Regions from separate parts of the Fervidobacterium gondwanense DSM 13020 genome, predicted to be linked through region 2. Evidence: riboswitches for the same ligand, from Rfam matches in the RefSeq annotation. Region 2 holds a riboswitch; the other holds the start of a gene.
The links. A riboswitch is a leader RNA that binds a small molecule or an ion and turns the genes downstream of it on or off. The one in region 2 is predicted to bind thiamine pyrophosphate.

Region 1: another riboswitch for thiamine pyrophosphate. It lies ahead of BUA11_RS08865 (sulfide-dependent adenosine diphosphate thiazole synthase); the one in region 2 lies ahead of BUA11_RS02640 (thiamine ABC transporter substrate-binding protein).

What each region holds. Positions count from the first base shown of each region.
Region 1 covers NZ_FRDJ01000012.1:35,876-40,095, reverse strand. Annotated here, with positions in the region: gene BUA11_RS08875 (sugar phosphate isomerase/epimerase family protein) at 1-697, opposite strand, end outside; gene thiC (phosphomethylpyrimidine synthase ThiC) at 719-2,002, opposite strand; gene BUA11_RS08865 (sulfide-dependent adenosine diphosphate thiazole synthase) at 2,033-2,851, opposite strand; TPP riboswitch at 2,950-3,062, opposite strand; gene cobO (cob(I)yrinic acid a,c-diamide adenosyltransferase) at 3,152-3,661, opposite strand; gene BUA11_RS08855 (aminotransferase class I/II-fold pyridoxal phosphate-dependent enzyme) at 3,676-4,220, opposite strand, start outside.
Region 2 covers NZ_FRDJ01000002.1:96,579-114,132, forward strand. Annotated here, with positions in the region: gene BUA11_RS02615 (YitT family protein) at 9-872, shown strand; gene BUA11_RS10455 (methyl-accepting chemotaxis protein) at 923-1,606, opposite strand; gene BUA11_RS10460 (methyl-accepting chemotaxis protein) at 1,652-2,908, opposite strand; gene BUA11_RS02625 (acetyl-CoA C-acetyltransferase) at 3,271-4,473, shown strand; gene BUA11_RS02630 (beta-ketoacyl-ACP reductase) at 4,500-5,219, shown strand; gene BUA11_RS02635 (substrate-binding periplasmic protein) at 5,271-5,993, opposite strand; gene BUA11_RS02640 (thiamine ABC transporter substrate-binding protein) at 6,143-7,117, opposite strand; TPP riboswitch at 7,228-7,338, opposite strand; gene BUA11_RS02645 (hypothetical protein) at 7,495-10,101, shown strand; gene BUA11_RS02650 (MFS transporter) at 10,173-11,363, shown strand; gene BUA11_RS02655 (MATE family efflux transporter) at 11,360-12,727, opposite strand; gene BUA11_RS02660 (MFS transporter) at 12,778-13,950, opposite strand; gene BUA11_RS02665 (ATP-dependent Clp protease ATP-binding subunit) at 14,205-16,418, shown strand; tRNA gene BUA11_RS02670 (tRNA-Cys) at 16,627-16,703, shown strand; tRNA gene BUA11_RS02675 (tRNA-Met) at 16,711-16,786, shown strand; gene rpsF (30S ribosomal protein S6) at 16,888-17,271, shown strand; gene BUA11_RS02685 (single-stranded DNA-binding protein) at 17,274-17,554, shown strand, end outside.

The DNA of each region.
Region 1 (4,220 bases), on a different contig from region 2:
CTAAGTACCTTATTCTGTCGAGAAGTCTTAGAAATTCTTTTGAATCCCCCCACGGTGCATGGTGGCATTTTTGGTATGTTTCAATATCAGCATAGTATATATGAACTTCTGAAATATACTCTTCGAGAGTGTCTATAAACTTAACAACATCAAATTCGTACTGTTCACTATCTAAGAGCAAGTGCCCTATATCTAAGCAAAGTGTAGCGTTTGACTCTTTAAGCAACCATGAAAAATCTTCTGCTGAGTGGAAGCTATCGTTGAAGTATACGTTCTCAATCCGAATGTCTATAATCTCTCTCAGCTCGGTTAAGTGTTTAGTGGAACTATCTACAACCTTTTTCTCGGCTCTCCAGTCTTCTTTTTGCATTGCGTTTGGATAATGGATGACAATGTATTGCGCTCCCATGTTTTTCGCAAGATGAGCACATTCGATATTCTTCTTGAATGTATCATCTCTTAGTTCATCATTTAGAGAAGTTGGATTTGGGTGAATTTCTTTGTACCGGAATATAAATGGTGCATGTATACCAAATGTTGAGTTACGTTCATTCAAGAATCTTTGGATGATTTCTATATCCTCACTTTTGAAAAATGTGAGCTCGTAGTGCTTCGCATATGGCAACGTGTAAATCAATTCTTTATTCGCCCTGATCAAGCTTGTAGATATACATTTTCTTTTCATTTTCTTCTTCAATAAGCCCACTACCTCTTTTCTTTACTGATTCGCAAATTCTTTTGTTATCTTTATTGCACAAAACGGTCCACACATTGAACAACCATCAGACTCATATGGTCTACTTTCAAGTTTTTTCTTTGCATCTTCTGGGTGTATCGCAATTTCAAACATCTTATTCCAGTCAAAGTTTGCTCTGGCAAGTGCCATATTGTATTCAAGTTCCAATGCCTTCTTATTTCCCTTCGCAACATCTGCAATTACTGCAGCTATTCTTGAAGCGATCACGCCATACTTTACATCATTTTCGTCAGGCAAAGCAACGTGTTCTGCTGGTGTTACGTAGCAAATGAAATCACAGCCATGATAAGCGGCTAAAGCAGCGCCTACTGCACTGACTATGTGGTCGTGTCCAACGCCTCTATCTGTTGGAAGTGGACCAAGCAAGAATACAGGAGCACCTTTACCAATTTTCTTCATCAGTTTGACATTCATTTCGATTTCATTTAGAGGCACATGACCAGGTCCTTCGAGCATAACCTGGACACCTTTTTTTCTTGCCATGTCAACCAACTCTGCCATAACAAATAATTCCTCAAGCTGTTGAGGGTCAGTTGCATCTACCACAGTTCCTGGTCTCATACCATCGCCAAGACTAAGAGTTACATCAAACTCCGCAGCGATGTCCAGAATCTCGTCAAAATGTTCGTAAAATGGGTTTTCCTTTCTATTTTGTATCATCCAACCAGCAATGATAGATCCCCCACGGCTAACTATTCTTAGTACTCTTTTGCTCTTCTTGAGTTTTTCTAAAACATTTTGTGTTATGCCAACGTGGATTGTCATAAAATCTATACCATCCTTGGCATGAGCGTATACCATATCAATAAAATCTTTTTCCGTAAAATCTACCACGTTCTTACAACTTTCGTATGCTTTGACCGCAGAATCGTATATCGGAACAGAACCAACAGGAACTGGAGAATGTTCAACAATTGTTTGCCGAATCTTTGAAAGGTCTCCCCAAGTAGAGAGCGTCATAACAGCATCAGTACCTGCTGAAATTGCGATTTCAAGCTTTCTCAGTTCTTCTTCTAAGGACGAGTATCCCGCAGAAGTTCCTATATTTGCATTAACCTTTACAGAAAAGTCTTCTCCAACTATCATTGGTTTGGAAACGTTATGAAGCTTGTTTTTTGGAATAACTGCCTTTCCTTCTGAAAGTTTTTTCAAAACATATTCAACGGAAAGTCCCTCGTTTTCGGCACACTTTCTAATTTCATCTGTAACTATACCATTTATAGCATTTTGCATTTGAGTAGGCATGTTCTTCACCACCTTTTCTTAGTCAAATTCTTAGTCCAACCTTTTCAATTCAGACAATATTAACTCTGCTGCACGGATACCTGAAAAAATCATCCCTCCGAATATTGGTCCCATTCTTGGTCCACCACCAACGCTCACGGCAGCCATTCCCATCACGTAAAGTCCGGGATAAATCTCTCTTGTATTTTCAACAACGAACTTTTCACCATTTTCTGCATCCATTGGAAATTCGTAATCGACAGTACCACAGCTGCAAAGATTTTCCGTTGAACCTGTGACACTCATCATAATCCCGCGTTTTGATAGTAACCTAACAAGATTAGCCGGATGCCCGGTACCGTCTACGGTGAATTTAGCAACAACGGTAATCGGATCGACATGAAGCCTTTCTTTGACTGTTGGAAGCCAGTTTATAACCACACCACAAACGCGTTTATCGTACATGACCAAATCTTCGACAAAAACGTTATTGAAAAGAACAGCGCCGTTAAGGGTTGCATGATACAGCAGTGCGGACGCAAAGTGCACGGAATCAACGGTTATCAAATCGCCGTGCTTGACATATTTTATAGAATACTCTTTGAGAAAACCCTCTAACTCGCTTTCTAAAACCAATTCGTTGAACATCATTCCGCCACCCCAAATTCCACCGCCGGGCTCGTTCTTGGCTTCAAAGATTGCAACTTTCTTCCCCGCTTTAGACAGTTCGATAGCGAGTGCTAACGCGCTTGGTCCCGCACCTGCAATAGCAACGTCTACCTCGAGGTTTGCTTTTAATTTCTGAAAATACCTTTCCACAATGAGCTCTGAAATTCGATAATCTTTTTTGCTGCTTAATTCCTTCAACATATCAGTAACCTCCCTTAGTTTGTTTGAAAATAAAGAAAGTCCCTCCGAAATTCTTCGGAGGGACCCATTCTGCTTTTTTTACACTAATTAAAATTCTTTAGAATCTTTCTCCCGAATCCCTCCGCCGGTATTACCCGGATCAGGTTCATAGGGTCGAAGGATTGCCTCCTTCCTCTCAGCCCCGCTGTATGGAGCTCCCCTTCGGGAAATTATTCACTTTTCTAATTTGATAATAATACACTTTTAGAAAAAGTCAAGCATTTAAGAAATTGAAAAAATCAAGAATTTGGTCTGTTTGTATTAAAATTCTATACCTTTCCTTGCCATGATACCTTTTGTATAATAATGCTTAACCTCTCTCATCTGAGTAACCAGATCAGCGTATTCCAAAAGTTCATTTGGAGCATATCTTCCCGTAATTATAATCTCGACGTCTTTATCGCGTTTTTCCAACAGTTCAAGCACTTGGCTAACTGGGATGAGACCATAATAAATTGCTACGTTTAACTCGTCAAGAATAACTAAATCGTATGTTCCATTGAGAATGAAATTTTTTACTTTTTCAAACCCTTTTTGAGCAAGTTCTATATCGATTTTATCAGGATTTCTTTTGATAAAGCAATCTCGTCCGAACTGTTCGATAGTAATGTTTGGGATATATCTTTCTACGTCAAGTTCGGTGTATTTCATACCCTTTATAAATTGCCCGATAAAAACATTCATACCTGCACATGCGGCTCTAAGTGCCTGGCCAAATGCTGCTGTTGTCTTACCTTTACCATTACCTGTATAAACATGCACAAACCCCATCATTATGCCTCCCATCATTCTTTTCTACATTCCACAAGTTTTTGAATTAGTTTTGCATTTTCATTAGCGTTCTTTAGTCCGATCCTTACAAAAGATTCCATTCCAAAATCGTACATAGTCCGCACGTGCATTCCATTATTGTTGATGAAATTCAAAAACTCTTTGGTATTATCAAAGCTGTTTCCAACCTTAATAACAAAGTAGTTTACACTTGAAGGAAAGTAAGCGTACCTTTGAAACCGTTCACGTTCTTGAGAGATATATCTCTGGGTTAATACCTTGAATTCAAGGAATTTGCTGTAATTCTTAATAATCTCTTGAATTGCAAGGTAACCAAGAGAACCAACGCCCCACGGACTTCGGTATTGTTTAAGAAATTCAGAAAATTTCTTGCTTTTGGCATATCCAATCCTTATTCCCGGATACCCGAGAATTTTCGTAAATGTTCTTATACGAATAACATTTTCAAAGTTGTCTAAATTATATTTTCCCTTTAACTCTTCGGATACAAAGTCTATAAAGGATTCATCAATTATGCATGTCACACCATAGTTTTCTA
Region 2 (17,554 bases):
CTAAAATTATGGATCTAAAAGAACAGATTAAAGAATACGTTTTATCGACGATTGGAGTCTTACTTACAGCACTCGGGCTTGTGATATTCTTTATTCCGAACAACATAGCAGCTGGTGGGGCAAGTGGTATGGCTATGATACTCCATCGTTTGTTAAGTGCTATACCTATTGGTGTTTGGATGTATATTATTAACATCGTCTTGTTCATTCTTGGATTTACACTTGTAGGAAAGGACTTCAGTTTCAAAACAATATATTCAACATTCGCACTGAATTTCTTTATAGACTTATTTGATAGAATACTCAAAATACCTCGCTATACAGGAGACGACCTGATGCTTGCCGTATTTTTTGGCAATGTATTAGCCTCAGTAGGTATGGCCATCGCATTTGCAAACAACTCATCGACCGGCGGAACAGACATTGTAGCCAAAATATTGTCAAAGTATTTTCATACCCCGATAGGAACGACACTACTCATGATTGACTTCTCAATCGGTATCTTAGCAGGCTTCGCATTTAACCCGCGTATAGCGATGTATGCACTACTTGCTATCATAATAAACGGCATAACGATAGACTTCATATTAAAAGGTTTAGAACTTGCAGTAACTATGACTATCATTTCAGGCAAAGTCGACTCAATAAAGGACTATATATTGAATAAGATGGAACGAGGGGCAACTATACTGAAAGCCCGAGGCGCTTATTCAGGAAGGGATTTGGATGTTCTATATGTTGCATTAAGGCGTAGAGAGCTTGGAGAAGTTCTGCATGCTATCAAGCAGATTGACCCTGATGCGTTTGTTATAGTAAACGAAGCAAGATACGTACTTGGAGAAGGTTTCAGAAGCATAGATAAAATAGTTTAATTTTATAAAGAAAGCCCCCATTTCAGGGGCTTTCTTATAACAAATACTTGCTAAATCTTGAATTTCCTTATTGTTTCTACCAACTTTTCTGCAATATCGTCCAAGTTTTCTGCTGTTTTTGCAACGTTAGCTATTGCATCAGATTGCTGTTTAATAGCCGTTGTTACTTCGTTCATTTGCTCAACAACACTTACCATGGACTTACTTGCGCTGTCCATCGCACTGCTCATTTCTTCAGCTGCTGCACTCTGCTGTTGCGCGCTCGCTGCTAAGTTCTCCGTCATTTGCGACATTTTGACGATGCTCTGCAATATCTGTTCAAATTGCGTTTTAATTAATGTAGATTGCGCTGCTGCCTGGTTTACGATCTCAACAGTTTCTTTTGTTGCGTCACTTGCTTTCATGCTTTCATCGACTATTCCCCTCAGAATGTTCGCAATATTCTGTGTCGCTTGTTTACTCTCTTCTGCAAGTTTCCTAATTTCATCCGCAACAACAGCAAAGCCTCTACCAGCTTCTCCTGCCCTTGCTGCTTCTATTGCAGCATTTAGTGCCAACAAGTTTGTCTGTTCGGCGATAGAGTTTATCGTATCTACTATCTCGCCTATGTTCTTCGCACTTTCGCTGAGTTTTTCAACTGTTTCAAACGTCGTATTTGCTTTTTGTTTTGTTTGTTCAATAACGTTTGTTATGGACAATATTGCCTTTTGACCTTCTGTTGAAAGTGTGGACACTCTCTGAGCCTCTTCACTGAGTTTTTGTGAAGCGTTTGCAACATTTTAAGCACTTGCTGCAACTTCTTGTATACCGCTTGTCATCTCTTCAATTGCAGCCGATGCGTTGTTCACATTCGTGTTTACACTGTCAACTTGTGCTGTGAGTTCTTCTATCGTGGCGCTTGTTTCTTCGGATACTGCTGCCACTTGAGATGCTTCTTGCTTTATAACATTTCCTTCCTGCTGGATTTGTGAAACAATACCTCTAAGAGCATTAATTGTGCTCGAAAGTCCGGTTGCAATCTTTCCAATCTCATCTTTTGATTTGGTTTCGATGTTCACAGTCAAATCACCTTGCGCTACTTTCTCAGCGGCAGCAACAATTTCGTTGATTGGTTTGACGATGAATGTTCTTGTAAACCACAATGCTAAGAGAATGCTCAAGATGATTGCTATCACAGTAATACCAATCATTACGATTGTGGCAATGTTAGCTTCCTTCATCAAGTCTTTCTCTATTACAAGAGTTGCAAAAATCCATCCATTTGGCAGTCTCTTGTATCCTGTGATACGTTTGACATTGTTGAATGTGTATCCAAAAACACCACTCTCAGGTCCTGAAAGCCATTTTTTGAAGAATTCCTGATCCGACACGTTCTTTCCTATCAGTGTTGTATCTGTGTGCAACAGTATATTGCCGCTCTCTGACACAACTGCATTTAGGTATCCAAGTCCCTTGCCCTTTACCATGAGTTTTTCCGAAAGTTTTGAAATATCAAAGTCAAGTGCAACAACGCCGACAATTCCTTCATCCGTTTGAATAGTCTTAGCAATAGTAACAACAAGTTGCCCAGTTGAAGCGTCAGCATAAGGTTCTGTAATGATAATCTGCCCTGGTTTTGCTACTGCGTCTTTGTACCACGGTCTTGATGTTGGGTCATATCCTTCAGGGAGTTCCGTCTCAGGTATCAAATACATTCTTCTGTCCTTTAATCCAACATAAACATACATAACATCTGGATAACTCTTCATAACGGTGTTGAAAAGTTTCTTCATCCAAACATCTTCCTGGAATTCGTTTTTGTAGACACCCAATACGTTTGCATCCTTTGATAGCAGTTCGATGAGCTTTACGTGCCCGTCAATGAAACTCATCAAGTTGTCTCCGCTGTTTTCCGCAAGTGCTTGGAGGTTCTGTTCTGTCTTTTCTACAATCATGGATCTCATGGTAAACAAAGAATAAATTCCTATAGCCACCATGAAGAGAATCAAGATCGCAACAGCCACCATGATCTTCTGGAACATCGTAAGGTTTCTCATGAAAAGCCCTCCTTTCAGATTTTGTGATACTAAGCGATACTCTCACATCCTCAAAATTATTACCGTATGTTAAATTCACAAATTACAATAATTATTATACTACAAATTATGCTTGAATCTACAGCTTAGTCTATAAAACTAATATAGATTCGGATATATATAGAAATCCTGAAAAATTTTGAGCAATATGAATGAAAAGATTGCAAAAGTTAGAAAGATGCAATTAATAAATTATTTTTATCGTCCAGTTATTTTGACAGTAGAATCTTGAAAATGGTTTAATAAAACTGATAATATAAATGGTGATTCATCTTTTTTATTATTCAGTTTCTCATTAATTGGAGAAGGTGGAGGTGGTTTTGATGGTATATATACTCGGGGCAAAGAGAACGGCTATAGGCACATTCGCGGGTTCTTTGAAAGATATTCCGGCACCACAACTCGGAGCAATTGCAGCAAAAGCAGCCATTGCGCAATCCGGTGTTTCTGTAGAAGATTTTGACGAAACGATCGTTGGATGTATACTTACCGCAGGTCAGGGGATGGGACCGGGCAGGCAGGTTGGTATATACGCAGGTATTTCCGTTGAGAAACCTGGTTATACAGTCAATATGCTCTGCGGTAGTGGAATGAAGGCAGTCATGATCGGTGCTACCGATATCGAGCTTGGAGAGGCAGATGTAGTGCTTGCAGGTGGTATAGAGAGCATGTCTCAAGCACCATTTTTGCTTTCTTATCGCGCACGTTTTGGTTTGAAGTTTGGAAATCAGGAAATTCAAGACCACATGATACTCGACGGATTAACCGATGTATTCAATAAAGTGCACATGGGGATGACCGCTGAGAAACTTGTAGAAGAGTTTGACATATCTCGTCAAGAGCAGGATGAATTTGCGTACAACAGCCAGATGAAAGCAAAGGCAGCAATTGAGAACGGAAAATTTAAAGACGAAATCGTTCCTGTTGAAATACCAGACAAAAAGGGTGTCAAACTCTTCGACACGGACGAACATCCAAGATTTGACGTGACTCTGGAAAGTTTGGCAAAACTTAAACCAGCTTTTAAACCAGATGGAACTATAACTGCAGGTAATGCAAGTGGTATAAACGATGGAGGAAGTGCAATTGTCCTTGCAAGTGATAGGTATGTTGAAAAGAAAGGATTGAAACCTCTTGGAAGAATAGTTGCATGGGCACAAGCGGGTGTTGACCCAATGAGGATGGGGATAGGTCCAGTTCCTGCGACAGAAAAGGTTCTTAAGAAAGCCGGTATGTCGTTCCAAGATATCGAATTGATAGAGCTGAACGAAGCGTTTGCAGGTCAGAGCCTAGCCGTTATTAAAGGCTGGGAACGAGCATTTGGAGTTACGAAGGAATGGATACTGGAGCGCACAAACGTAAACGGTGGTGGCATTGCGCTTGGACATCCAATCGGTGCAAGTGGAAATAGGATAATCGTTACGCTCCTGTATGAAATGAAAAAGAGACATATAAAATACGGACTTGCGACGCTTTGCATCGGTGGTGGAATGGGTACTGCGGTTATCGTTGAGAATATTGAATGATTCTTATATAAAAGGGGGTAAACAACATGAGATTGGAAGGTAAAGTTTGCATAATCACAGGCGCAGGAAGCGGTATTGGAAGAACGGCGGCTGAACTCTTTGCAAAAGAAGGTGCTATCGTAATTGCATGTGATGTTGGAGAAGCATCTTACGAACATCCGAACATACATTTTTACAAACTTGATGTGACTGATAGAAACAGGATAGCAGAAGTTGTGAAGGATGTAATCGAAAAGTTCGGAAAAATAGACGTGCTTATTAATAATGCAGGTATCACACGCGATGCGCTCATTCAAAATATGACCGAAGAGGATTGGGATAGAGTAATAAATGTAAACCTGAAAGGCGTTTTCAATATGACTCAGGCAGTTGTCCCTTATATGCTCGAAGCTGGAAAAGGTAGTATAATTAATACATCGTCTGTGGTAGGTGTCTACGGAAACATTGGGCAAACGAATTACTCAGCGACAAAGGCTGGGGTTATAGGTATGACAAAAACCTGGGCGAAAGAATTTGCAAGAAAAGGCGCACAAATTAGAGTTAACGCAGTTGCTCCGGGCTTTATAAAAACCCCAATGACAGAGAAAGTGCCAGAAAAGATTTTAACGGCAATGGCTGAGAAAGCAGCATTAAAGAGGCTTGGAGAACCTATAGAAGTTGCTTATCTTTACCTGTTCTTGGCATCCGACGAATCAGCATTCATTACAGGTCAAGTCATAGGTGTCGATGGAGGACTTGTACTATAGTGTAGTTGATAATAATAAAATTGAAGCGCTCCTTTTAAGGAGCGCTTTCTTTCAATAATTTCCTACATAGGAAGCTATTATCTGCCTTATCTTATTTTCCTGAATTAACTTCTGAACCGCTTTATCAATTCGACTCTTGAGCTCTTTATTCAATGATATATAGCCTATCTTGGTCGTATAAATGAGTTGCTTTTGGACTGTAAGTCCGTACATTTTAGCAAGGTATAGTGCGTTGATGTAATCAAAAAATGCGCCATCGATTTTCTTTATCAAGAGATGTGTTATTATCTCTTCGTTAGAAACGTAAGATATGTACTTAACTTTCCTCCCGCTTTGATTCCATTGCTGAACGATGGTTTCTCCTGTTGCCCCTTTTTTGACTCCAAAAGTAATGCTTTCCGGTCTTCCATCCCACTTTAGATCACTTCTTGTCACAATAGCTAAACCTGAATCCATATAGGGTGTTCCGAAATCGTAGAGTTTCTTTCTCTCATCTGTCATATGTATGCCGCCTACGACTACGTCCATCGATAATTTTGTTAAAATCTCAGGGGAAATTGCGGAAAAAGGTAATACGTACACTTCAAGCTGATAACCTATCTCTTGAGAAACCGCCTTCCATATATCACATTCTATGCCTTTGAATGTGTTCCCACTCCAAAATGCATATGGAGAACCTAACAGGAACCCAACTTTAAGATACTGAGAGAAGATAAACGATGTAGGCAATATAAGAACAAGAGATAATAGTAGCAGAAGAATTCTTCTTATCAAACCGAAGCACCTCACTTCTTGGAATTTGATAAAACTTGTCTCTCATCTACTCTTTTAGACTATGCGAAGCTTTGGATCGTTGAAAGCTATATAAATTATTAAAAAAAGTACAGGGAAGGAATCCCTGCCCTTCTCTTTTCGAATTAGAACTATCCTATAACAGCTTTCTCCCACTTCTTCAATATTTCATCCAATCGTTCGTTAATCTTTGGGTCTACTCTCAAAATCTTCTTTGTTTCAGGAACGTATTTAAATACTTCAGGTAGTTCGATGTTTATAACAGGAAGCATCCACTGGTTCAGAGGAACTTCTTTTTGAAATTCAGGTGTCAAAATAAATTCTATAAACGCTCTTGCAAGTGCCCTGTTTTTGGCATTCTTAATTATACCTGCGTATTCTTCAAGAACGTATGCGCCTTCTTCAAAGATTACAGGTACATACTTTATTGAGCCGTATTTATACATGCTGTAAGCTCCGTCTGTTGCAAAACTAACTATTATGTCAGCCTCACCTGTTTCAATCATCTTGAATGCTGCACTCCAACCACTTGTGAATGTAAGTACGTTCTTCTTGAGCTCTTTCCAGTACTCCATAGCTCCATCTTCACCAAAAGCCGCTATTGTCCACATGAGGAATGTCAATCCTGTACTTGAAGTTCTTGGGTCTATTAAAACGATTTTGCCTTTGTATTCCGATTTCAGCAAATCTTTGAATGATCTTGGAGGATTTTTTATCTTCTCCGCGTTGTAAAGCATAGCTATAGCGCCATAATCGTACACGGTCCCGTAGTCGTTTACAAAACCTTTGTACATCAAATTTTTAGAATTCGTTGCTCTGTATTTTTCCAAGATACCTTCGCTGATAGCCTTGTTCAGTTGCTGGAGGTTCAATCCTATGACTATGTCAGCTCTTGGCGAATTTTTCTCAGCTATTAGCCTTGCAAGCACATCGCCCATCGAACCAAAGCTGACAACTTTTACTTTGCAGTTGTACTGTTTTTCAAATTTTGGTATAACAACCTTTGCTATGCCCCCTGCAAAACTGTCGGATGTGTATATGACAAGTTCAGCAGAGAAAGATACCGCTGTGATGAGCACAAGAGTTAAAAAAAACAGCTTTTTCATAAAAATCCCTCCTTTTCACGATATTCATACGTTATGCGCATTTAAAAGAAAAAATCCCTCCAATTTTACGGAGGGAACATCGTTTTATTATTAATTTTTCCAGATTCACACTTATTGTGTGCCCTGGTCCCTCCGCCGGTATTAACCGGATCAGGTTCGAAGGGTCGGGAACTTGCGTTCCCCTCTCAGCCCCGCATTTAGGAGCTCCCCTCCAGGTATAGTATTTCACAATGAATTTTACAATAGCTGTTACTAACAGTCAAGTCGTTGAGTTTTCGGAAAGTTTAATCGTCGATTATTGCGCATAACTTTCATTGTGATAAAATTAACTTAAAGGTTATCTCTAAAACCACTTACTTCTAAGAAGGGGTGAAACTATGAGAAAGCACATTCTTATCTTGCTAAGTGTTTTTGTACTTACTATTTCGTTTGGTGGTGTCTTGCATTTTGAACATGCGGACATTGTTTTTCCGGAAGGTTATGAAGAAAACGCCAAACTTGTTGGGAAGATATTCGAAAACGTTCGGCAACAGGTTATCGATTTAATTGGAAACGACCCGGGTAGAGTTACTTTCATACTTCAAGATAAGGGAGCCATAAGTAACGGATATACAAATCCTTTACTTCACAAAACAATAGTTCTTTACCTCTGGCCACCGGAAAGTTGGTTCCAATTCTCATTGCCGCTCGAGGATTGGTATACATATCTTATCATTCACGAATTTACGCACATGGTGCATTTAACCTACCAAGATTTATTCTCAAAGATAATAAGTATCTTAACAGGCATTCCGTATTTGCCTCAAATGTATGGACCATTTGTCGAAGGCACAACGGTCTTTGCTGAAAGCTCTTTTTCGAAATCCTCAGGTAGACTGAATAATCCGTTCTATTCTGATGGTATGTATTATTATTCTATTCCAAATTTTCCGTCATTCACCTATAAAGAATTGATGCCTGTTGATGACTTCAGAGGAGGTTTGCTGTACTACAATTTCACAGCTGGCTTTTATAAATATCTTGTAGATACGTACGGTCTGGATAAGATGAAAAAATATCTTGAATTAACTTCTGCATTTTTACCTGACCCAGAGATTGGGAGCAAGTATAAAGATATCTTTGAAAAAGTCTTTGGAAAAACTTTTGACGAGCTTTATACTGATTGGATTAGAAGTGTAATGAAGATAAAATACCATGAAGGTGAGCTTATATACAAACTTCCAAATACTCAGATCTACAAAATCGACAAAACAGATAAAGGCATTCGAATACTAACTGATAAATTTGGTCCCTCAACTTCTTACATTGGTACCACTAATTCAGAATTGATAGAATTGGATCAAAGCGGAAAGGAAATTTCAAAACAAGTTCTTTTTGCAATGGATTTGAAAATTGATTCTGATACAAAGTATGGTCTTATCAAAAGCGAGACTATGGGAACATACGAGAATCAGGTTTGGGATTTGAGTGCAAACCGGATTATTGCTAAAGGAAACATATCGGCATTTGCGGTAGCAGATAAGAAGGTATACTTAGCAAATTATGACAATAGAACTATGAAGACCAGAATTGTAGGAGAGAACTTTGAATTAACAATAGACAAGTATGTTTCTTATATGGACGGTAGAGATACGAAATTGGCTCTTCTGCTGTCGGATTATTCGATTCTTATAGTAGATACCAAAACCAAAGAAACGTTTGAGATAACTGACGATGCAATGAAGGGCCCGTATGTAAGATTTTGGAAAGATGGCATTCTCTTTACAAGAGTTGATGGAAAATACGTGAATCCATATTATTATGACCTATCTAAGAAAAAACTTTATCAACTTGGAGAAAATTTGTTGGTTTATGATTTTTGCGTAGCAGATGATTTCATCTATTATGTAAGCTATATTCCCTACACGGTGAATACCGGTATGGGAATTTACAAAATCAAGTATAGTCAATCTGAAGCAGAATTGAAATCATATAAATACGATTTCAGTTTTACTGACGTGAAATTTGAGTACGGCTCTGAGCTCGCGTTTAGAATGAATAAATTCATGCAACCGCTTACTTGGATTCCGATGTACGAGTACAACGAAACTGACGACATTCATCGTGGGTATATGATATTTACTTTTGGAAACATAGAGAACGATACGTTTGTAGTCTTAACACCAATCTTTGACCTCAAAATAACAGATTCAAGCTTCAACCTTTCTTATTCACAGTACATCGGTGCTATCCAATCTAAGGATACTTACGAGCTTTTCGCCAGTTATTATTATCCAACAAACGACTACAACTTGACCGGTGCGTTTAGATTTGGGACTCTTAAACTAACGCCTAATACTAACATGTATGGTTACTTGACTTTCAGTTTTAGAAGTGAATATAGCAATATACTCGACGCTTACTTCAACCTATTTGCTACCTTTAATGTACCTGCTGTTTATTCAAAAAACATAGGCTTTGGGTTACTTGTTACATCGAATTTGTTTGGTTACCCTTATAAATCCCAAGCTTTCTTATTGCTCAGCAGTGAAACGTACGAAGAACTATTCTCGTATGAAAAGCTGTTGTCAAACTTGTACGCTTTCGGCTATTTTGGCATTGCTTTGAATTTAGACACAACATTTGAAAGCCAAGCTGCTGTAAGACTCGAGGATATTCAGACAGTTTCGTACGATGTTTCATTAGCATACACGTTGTTCAAAGACAGTTCATTTATATTCGGAAATCTTATTTACGTACGAAATAGCGGTATTACCCTCGGAATTTCCAATCCAGTAGCTTTATCAAATGAATCCATCTATGGACTTTACACTCATTTCTTTATTGAAACGTATGTCTCAGGTTTAAAGCTCTATCCTGTTGCAGGTATTTTTTCACCATTTACTGAAATCCTAAGCGAGGAGCCATTGTATCTGATTTATTTTGGACTCAATTCATCGCCACATGGTTTACCACTGTCGCCATGGGTGATACCAAGTAGATAACAGTCTAGTAATATGGAGAATGTTTTGTTATAGTTTGTAAGAAAACTACATTTTAGGGGGCTAACATTGTTATGGGAAGGTTTTTTCATAAATATCACTTGCTATCGTTTTCTGTTTCAATTCAAGCGTATCTTTTCAGTACTTTTATAAATTCAACCGCAGCAAAACTGAATTTTACATTTACTCAAATTGGACTTATCAATCTTGTTGCATCCTTTGTCTACGCTTTAGCGAGTATTACGATAGGTCATAGCGGATACAAGTATGGTTATAAGAAAACCATGTCATTGCTTTTCGCGTACCTCCTGTTTGTTTCATTCTATGGACTTGCGGTTCGAACACCATATGCATTAACGCTCTTTGCAATATTACAAGGAGCGTTCTTCGGTTCATTTTTCCCTCAAGTTGAAGGGCTTATTGCAAAGTCAGAAAGTACTCTCGGAATAGATCCACCATCAATTACCGGCAGGTTCACGTTATCATGGAGCACGGGAAATATAATTGGAGTGACGTTTGGTCCATACTTAACCGTTCGCTTGTCATACATTATATTCATGATAGGTCTTATCCTTTCATCATGTAGCGCTATTTTGATTACAAAGGACGGCAGGAAAAGCGGTGATGTTATTGTATTTAAGCCTGCACATAAGTTAACGGAACATACGTACAATTCTTCTATAGTTAACGATTCAAAGCTCATGAGAAAGCTCAGATTAGAATACAGGATAATCCTGTTCTTGGGCGGGCTTGTTTACACATCTGTGATGGCTGATTTTCCGAAACTGATTTTACTTGCAGGTTTAAATTTGGATAAAGCCGGATTTTTAATAGTGGGGGCCAACATAGGTGTTTTCCTGACGTTTGTTCTTCTTCAATCCTGGAAAGGTTGGGTAGGCAACGAGAAAATCTGTGCTTTGCTTCTTAGTGTCGTCCCGGCAACTGGTATCTTGGCAATTTTTGCAAAATCACCTTTGCCGTTTTTTATAACAGCGCTTTTTGCAGGTTTCAGTTATGCTGTTCCCTATACTTTTGCGATATTCTACGGTCTGCTTTCTGAGACCGAAGCACACGGCAAGCAGGGAGCATTGCATGAGATGGTCATAGGTATGCTCTTTGGGGTTGGTCCATTCTTGGGAGGGTTGTTACTTGATAGATTCAATGGAAATACAGGATTGGTTGTTTATGCATTAGCTATATCACTTGCTATTTATTCCATACAGCTATTCTTCAACAAGTTCTATGTACTAAAATCACAGAACTAAATCACTCGTTTTTTTGTCCAGTTAGATTTTACAAACGCATAAAGCATCACACTTGCTTCTGCAAATTCAGAAACAGGAAACGCAAGCCACAATCCGTTTATACCTAATTTGAAAGTCAAAATACTCAAAAGAACAAACGGGACCATAACACCCCATCGACTTATAATGCTTGAAATGAACGGAATAGAGGTCTTTCCGGATCCAAAGAACGCACTTGAAATACCAGCAGTAACCGAAATAAAGAACATTGCAGTCAAGACAAATTTGAGACTCTTAGCACCAATTTCGATAACTATTTGGTTTGTCGTGAATATTCTAAAAATGTCGTCTTTAAAACTCGCAATCAAGGTCAGGATAACCATGTTGATAATGACACTATACAAGGTTGCCATGAAGGCAACCTTTTTTGCCAACCTTTCATCGTTCTTTCCAAGCGCAAATCCAACTAATGTACTTGAACCTATTGAAAGACCGAATATCGGAATAACGGAAAAACCCATAACTCGTTCTATTATGCCGAAAACAGTGACGATTTCCGAACCAAATAGCGATGACAATTTTATGAGTACGGTATACGAAAGATTTCGAAGGAGCATCTCTATACCTGAAGGTAAACCAATGGTAATTAGTTTTCTATCTATTAGCCTGTCCAATTTCAGCAATCCTTTAAACGAGACCTTCACCCCATCTATACCTCTTGAAAGTAACGTTAATCCCCAAATCAGAGGAAAGAAAGAAGATAAAACTGTTGCCCAAGCAGCTCCCTCTATTCCCAAACCAAGACCGCGGACACCTATGTAAGGTATTTTTTCAAAAATGAATACCGGATCAAGGATAATATTTAAAAAAGCCCCAAGAGCCATTGTAGTCATTGCTAAAGTGGCTCGTCCAATGTTGCGCAGTGCGGTAAAGGTAGAGTAAGTCATGAAAAATATCGGCATAAAAAATATGCGGATGTAACCATATTTAATTGCAGATTCGACAACTTCTCTATCCTTTGAAAAGAACCACACAAGCGGTTTGAAAAATACAATTAAAATTGTCGAAGCAATTACCGCAACTAATGCCTTAAAAATAAGGGTTTGTTCTATTATTCTTGAAGTTAAGCGTTTGTCACCCGAACCATAAGATTGTGATATCAACGATACCGAAGATGTGCCTATTATCTCGTTAAGAATCTCAACGAGCCAAAAGATTGTAGAAAAGATAACAATGCCTGCAATCGCTTTGTATGATATCTTGCCTATCCAGAACATATCTACCAAGTCGTATAGCGATTGTATTGAAAACCCAATCATCGTCGGGACAGAAAGTTTAAATAGATTCTTGGAAATGTTTCGAAAATCACTTTCTAAATTTATCATTCTCACCCTCCACTCGTCTGTGTACCTTGTCTGTGCACATAGTGCACCAGTTAACTTTCCCTTATATGTTTGTACATTCTTATCATAACATAAGCGTTTACAAAATAAAAAACGGAGCTAACTGCAAAGATTAACGTGTAACCAGAATTAAAGCGCGTGAAATAAGCGAAGAGCTCTGCAGAAAAAGCTCGAGAGACGTTGTTGAAAAAGACGTTCATGCCGTTTATCGATGATAAATACACTACATCGATACTCGAGAAAACCGTAGCAGTTAACAAAGGACTGACCATGTTCATAACCGCAAAGCGGAGTATGTACACCGAAGTGAACGTGATAGGTTCTCTTACAAAACTCAGCATAACTATCAAGATAGGCACGACAACGTATGAGAAGATCAGTACATTCATATCGCCAAATTTCTTGCCAAGCTTGTGTGAAAACATCGCTCCTAAGCTCGTTGCCAACTGCGCACTTGCGAGGATAGAACCGATTATCGCAGGTTTCATGTGGAATATATCATAGAAGATAACGTTTCCAAAGCTAACGAACAATCCTGCACCGAAACCAACGCTTATAGTTGACAGGAAATAATAAACTACTATCTTTCTCATTCTGTAATCCATGTTTCTTACAATGGAGAAAAATCTTAAGATACCCTCATTTGATTCTCTCTTTACCATCAATTCAGAAGCTTTCATTTTGAGAATTGGATATATCGCTATGAGCCTTGATAGACTCGAAACTATCAGAACAGGTCTCAAGCCAAACAGGTCGCCAAACACACCACCAAAAACATTTCCAAGAACACCGGTGAACATCCCAATACCGAAATTCATTCCAAGGTGCTTTGAACGATTACGCGCGTCTGTTTTAAGTATCAGCAAAGTTGAGAGTATTACACTTGTTGCAGACGAAAAGCCACCGAAGAGCAATGACATAATCGCGAGTTGGTGGACAGAAGTAACGAGTATTCTATATGTTCCAAAAAATACACTGAGCAAATGAGTGAACACCATTAGTTGCTTCTTATCAAATCTATCTGCAAGCAAGCCAAATATCAATCCAAAAAAAGCGATTCCCCACAGTGAAAACGAAGTTATCCTACCAACAGCACTTGTGGAAAGTCCAGATGAGCGCAGTAAAAGATTGAATATTGTTCCATATATACCCTGGGCAAGTCCATCGATGAATGTAAAAAGTGTTACGAGATAGGGAATTGGCATCAATTAACCCTCCAATAAGGTGCTTGACCTGTTTCGAAAACTGTTAGCATGACGAAGTGTTTCAAGTATATTCTACCATCCGGCAGCAGACAATTCAACTTCAATATAAGAATCCACCATTGTTTTATTTGTGTATTCTTCGAGAAGAAATGTGCGGAGATTTAATTAGCACTCTTGACATATGAGTGCTAATCTGGTAAAATTGTCCCGGAATGGAAATAAGAAAAAGGATTAAGAAAGGGGTGGTCATGATGATGTTTAACACGGAAGACTTCACCGAAAACGCTCAGGAGATTTTGCAGTCCGTTTCCGATGTTTTAAACAGATACAGGCAAAATCAGATGGCGCCCGAGCACATATTGTTGACTATGTTAGAAAACACAAAAAATGCAGCTTATGATATTCTAAGCCATCTGAATGTAGATATTGATGCACTCCGCAGTGATGTCGAACGCGCTATTAGTTCAAAAGGCTCATACTACTATTCTTCAGGTGGAACAGGTCAGGTTTTCATAGCACCAGACACTACGAAGGTAATCAACGAAGCTAAACGTGAAGCGAAACGCATGGGTGACGAAAAGGTAGGTACGGATCACCTGTTGCTGGCGATGACGATTGTTCCAGAAACTACAACTTACAGGTTACTTACAAGATATGGCGTAACTCAAGACAAGCTTTACAGCGCCATCAAAGAGTTGAGGATGAAGAGAACGTATTCTGAAGAGGAAAATATAGACGTACTTGCAAAATTTACAGAAAACCTTACAGAGATGGCAAGGAACGGTCAATTGATGCCGGTTGTCGGTCGAGAGAACGAAGTTAATAGGATGATAGAGATTCTTGGCAGGAAGATCAAAAACAATCCAGTACTCATTGGTGATCCTGGTGTTGGGAAGACTGCGATTGTTGAAGGGCTCGCACAGAGAATTGTAAAGAATGAAGTTCCTGATTTCCTTAAGAACAAGACAGTCTTAAAACTTGACCTCGCAAGACTCGTTGCAGGAACGAAATTCAGGGGTGAGTTTGAAGAAAGGTTGAAGAAGCTGATAGATGTTCTCAAGAAACGAACAGATATAATACTGTTCATAGATGAGCTACATACTGTCGTTGGCGCAGGTGCTGCGGAAGGTGCACTTGACGCGGGAAATATTTTGAAGCCGGAATTGGCGAGAGGAACTCTAAGAGTTATTGGTGCTACAACCGTTGAGGAATACCGAAAACATGTAGAGAAAGACAAGGCCCTTGCAAGAAGGTTCCAAGTTATATTCGTACCAGAGCCAAGCGTTGAAGAGACAATTGAAATTTTGAAAGGATTGAAGCCGAAGTTTGAAGAATTCCACGGTGTTAAAATAACTGATAAGTCTATTGAGGCAGCTGCGAAGTTGTCTTCAAAGTACATTACTGATAGATTTCTGCCTGACAAGGCGGTTGACTTGGTTGATGAAGCTGCTGCAAGAGCGAAGATTGACGGTAAGGCAGAAATATTGGAAGAAGATATTGCAAGGATTGTGGAACGTTGGACAGGCATACCTGTTGGCAAGCTAATGGGTGATGAAAAGGAGAAGATTAAAAACTTAGAAAAGTTTATACACGAGAAATTTGTTGACCAGAAAGAAGCAGTTAGGCTTGTTTCTAACGCAATTAAGATGGCAAGAGCAGGTATAAGGAATCCTAAGCGTCCACTTGGCGTGTTCCTCTTCTTAGGTCCGACTGGTGTTGGGAAAACTGAACTTGCAAAGCGATTGGCTGATGTAATCTTCGGAAGTGAAAAGGCACTCATAAGGATAGATATGAGCGAGTACATGGAGAAGCATTCAGTTGCAAGGTTGATAGGTGCGCCTCCGGGATACGTTGGTTACGAAGAAGGTGGGCAACTTACCGAACAGGTTAGGAGAAGACCGTACAGCGTTGTACTATTCGATGAAATAGAAAAGGCTCATCATGAAGTTTTCAACGTCTTATTGCAACTTTTCGATGATGGAAGGCTTACAGATGGAAAGGGTACAACTGTGGACTTTAGAAACACGATAATAATCATGACGAGCAACATCGGTTCAGACGTAATTATCCAGGATATCGAAGATGGCTTGGAAGATGCTATTCCAAGGCATATGGAAGAAGAGATGCGCAGGTACTTCAGACCCGAACTCATCAACAGAATAGACGCAGCGGTTGTATTTAAACCTTTGAAGAAGGAACATATAAAACAAATAATCTCCATCTACTTGAAGGAACTAAACGAAAGACTTGCTGATAGAAAGATTACAGTTGAACTTGATCAAAACGTAATGGAATATTTAGCAACAGAAGGATACGTTCCTACGATGGGTGCAAGACCATTGAGAAGGTTGTTTGAAAACACTATAGAATTCAAATTAGCAGAACTTATCATAGATGAAAAGGTCAAAGAAGGAAACAAGGTGCTCTTCTCGATGAAAGATGAAGGGTTAAGCTGGGAAATACTCTAAAGCAGAATACATGTATCAGTTTTGGCATCTGCAAGTACTCTTGCAGATCCCGTGATTTCTTAATAGTATTCGTAGTTCCATTCATAGTTAGTGTTGGCGAAGTGTTTCAAAAAAAGACAAGATAGGCACTCTTGGATTTTGCCAGTTGAATTTTGCTTGAAGCTGTTGACAGAACAACGGTTATATGATAGAATGTATCTCGCAACGGGGCGACGTAGCCAAGGGGTCTAAGGCGGAGGTCTGCAAAATCTCTATTCGAGGGTTCAAATCCCTCCGTCGCCTCCAAGAGAGTGGGCTCGTAGCTCAGTTGGTAGAGCATCCGGCTCATAACCGGACGGTCGGGGGTTCGATCCCTCCCGAGCCCACCAGAAAGATACCGCGGGCGTTATGCCCGTATTTGTTTTATGCTCAATAATCCCGCTCTGCTAAAAGAAGGCAGGGCCGCATAGACCGAGGGAGGAGGTGCTTTATGAGGATTTACGAAACGATGTTCATCATCAAACCAGATTTGTCAGAGGAAGAAAGAAACAGCTTGGTTGAGAACGTGAAGAAGTTTTTGGAAGAGAGAGTAGGAGCACATGTGGAAAACGTAGACAGGTGGGGTATAAGGAAACTTGCCTACAGAATCGGCAAATACTCAGAAGGAGATTACACAGTTCTCTACTTCAGGTCAACAGGTCAAGGTCTTGAACAGTTCGAAAACTATTTCAGAGTTCACCCAGAGTTCATTAGATGGCAGACATTTAGAAGAGAAGACCTTGAAAAGAAAGAAAGAAGAGCAGCAAGAGCAAAAAAGACAGAAGAAGTTTCATCGGAATCCCAGGAGGGAACAACAGAAGAGAAGGGTGAATAATTATGTCTTACAATAAGGTTGTTCTTGTTGGAAGGCTAACAAGAGATCCTGAAACAAGACAAACACTCGATGGAAATCTTATAACAACGTTCACGCTTGCTGTTAATAGAGGTAACAACGGTGATGATGTGGATTTCATTCGTATCGTTGCATTTAGAAAACTCGCTGAGCTTGCACACAATTATCTTCAGAAAGGGCGCATGGTCCTCGTCGATGGTAAGCTCAGGATAAATAAATGGAAGACAAACGATGGACAACCGCGTTCAACTGTCGAAATATGGGC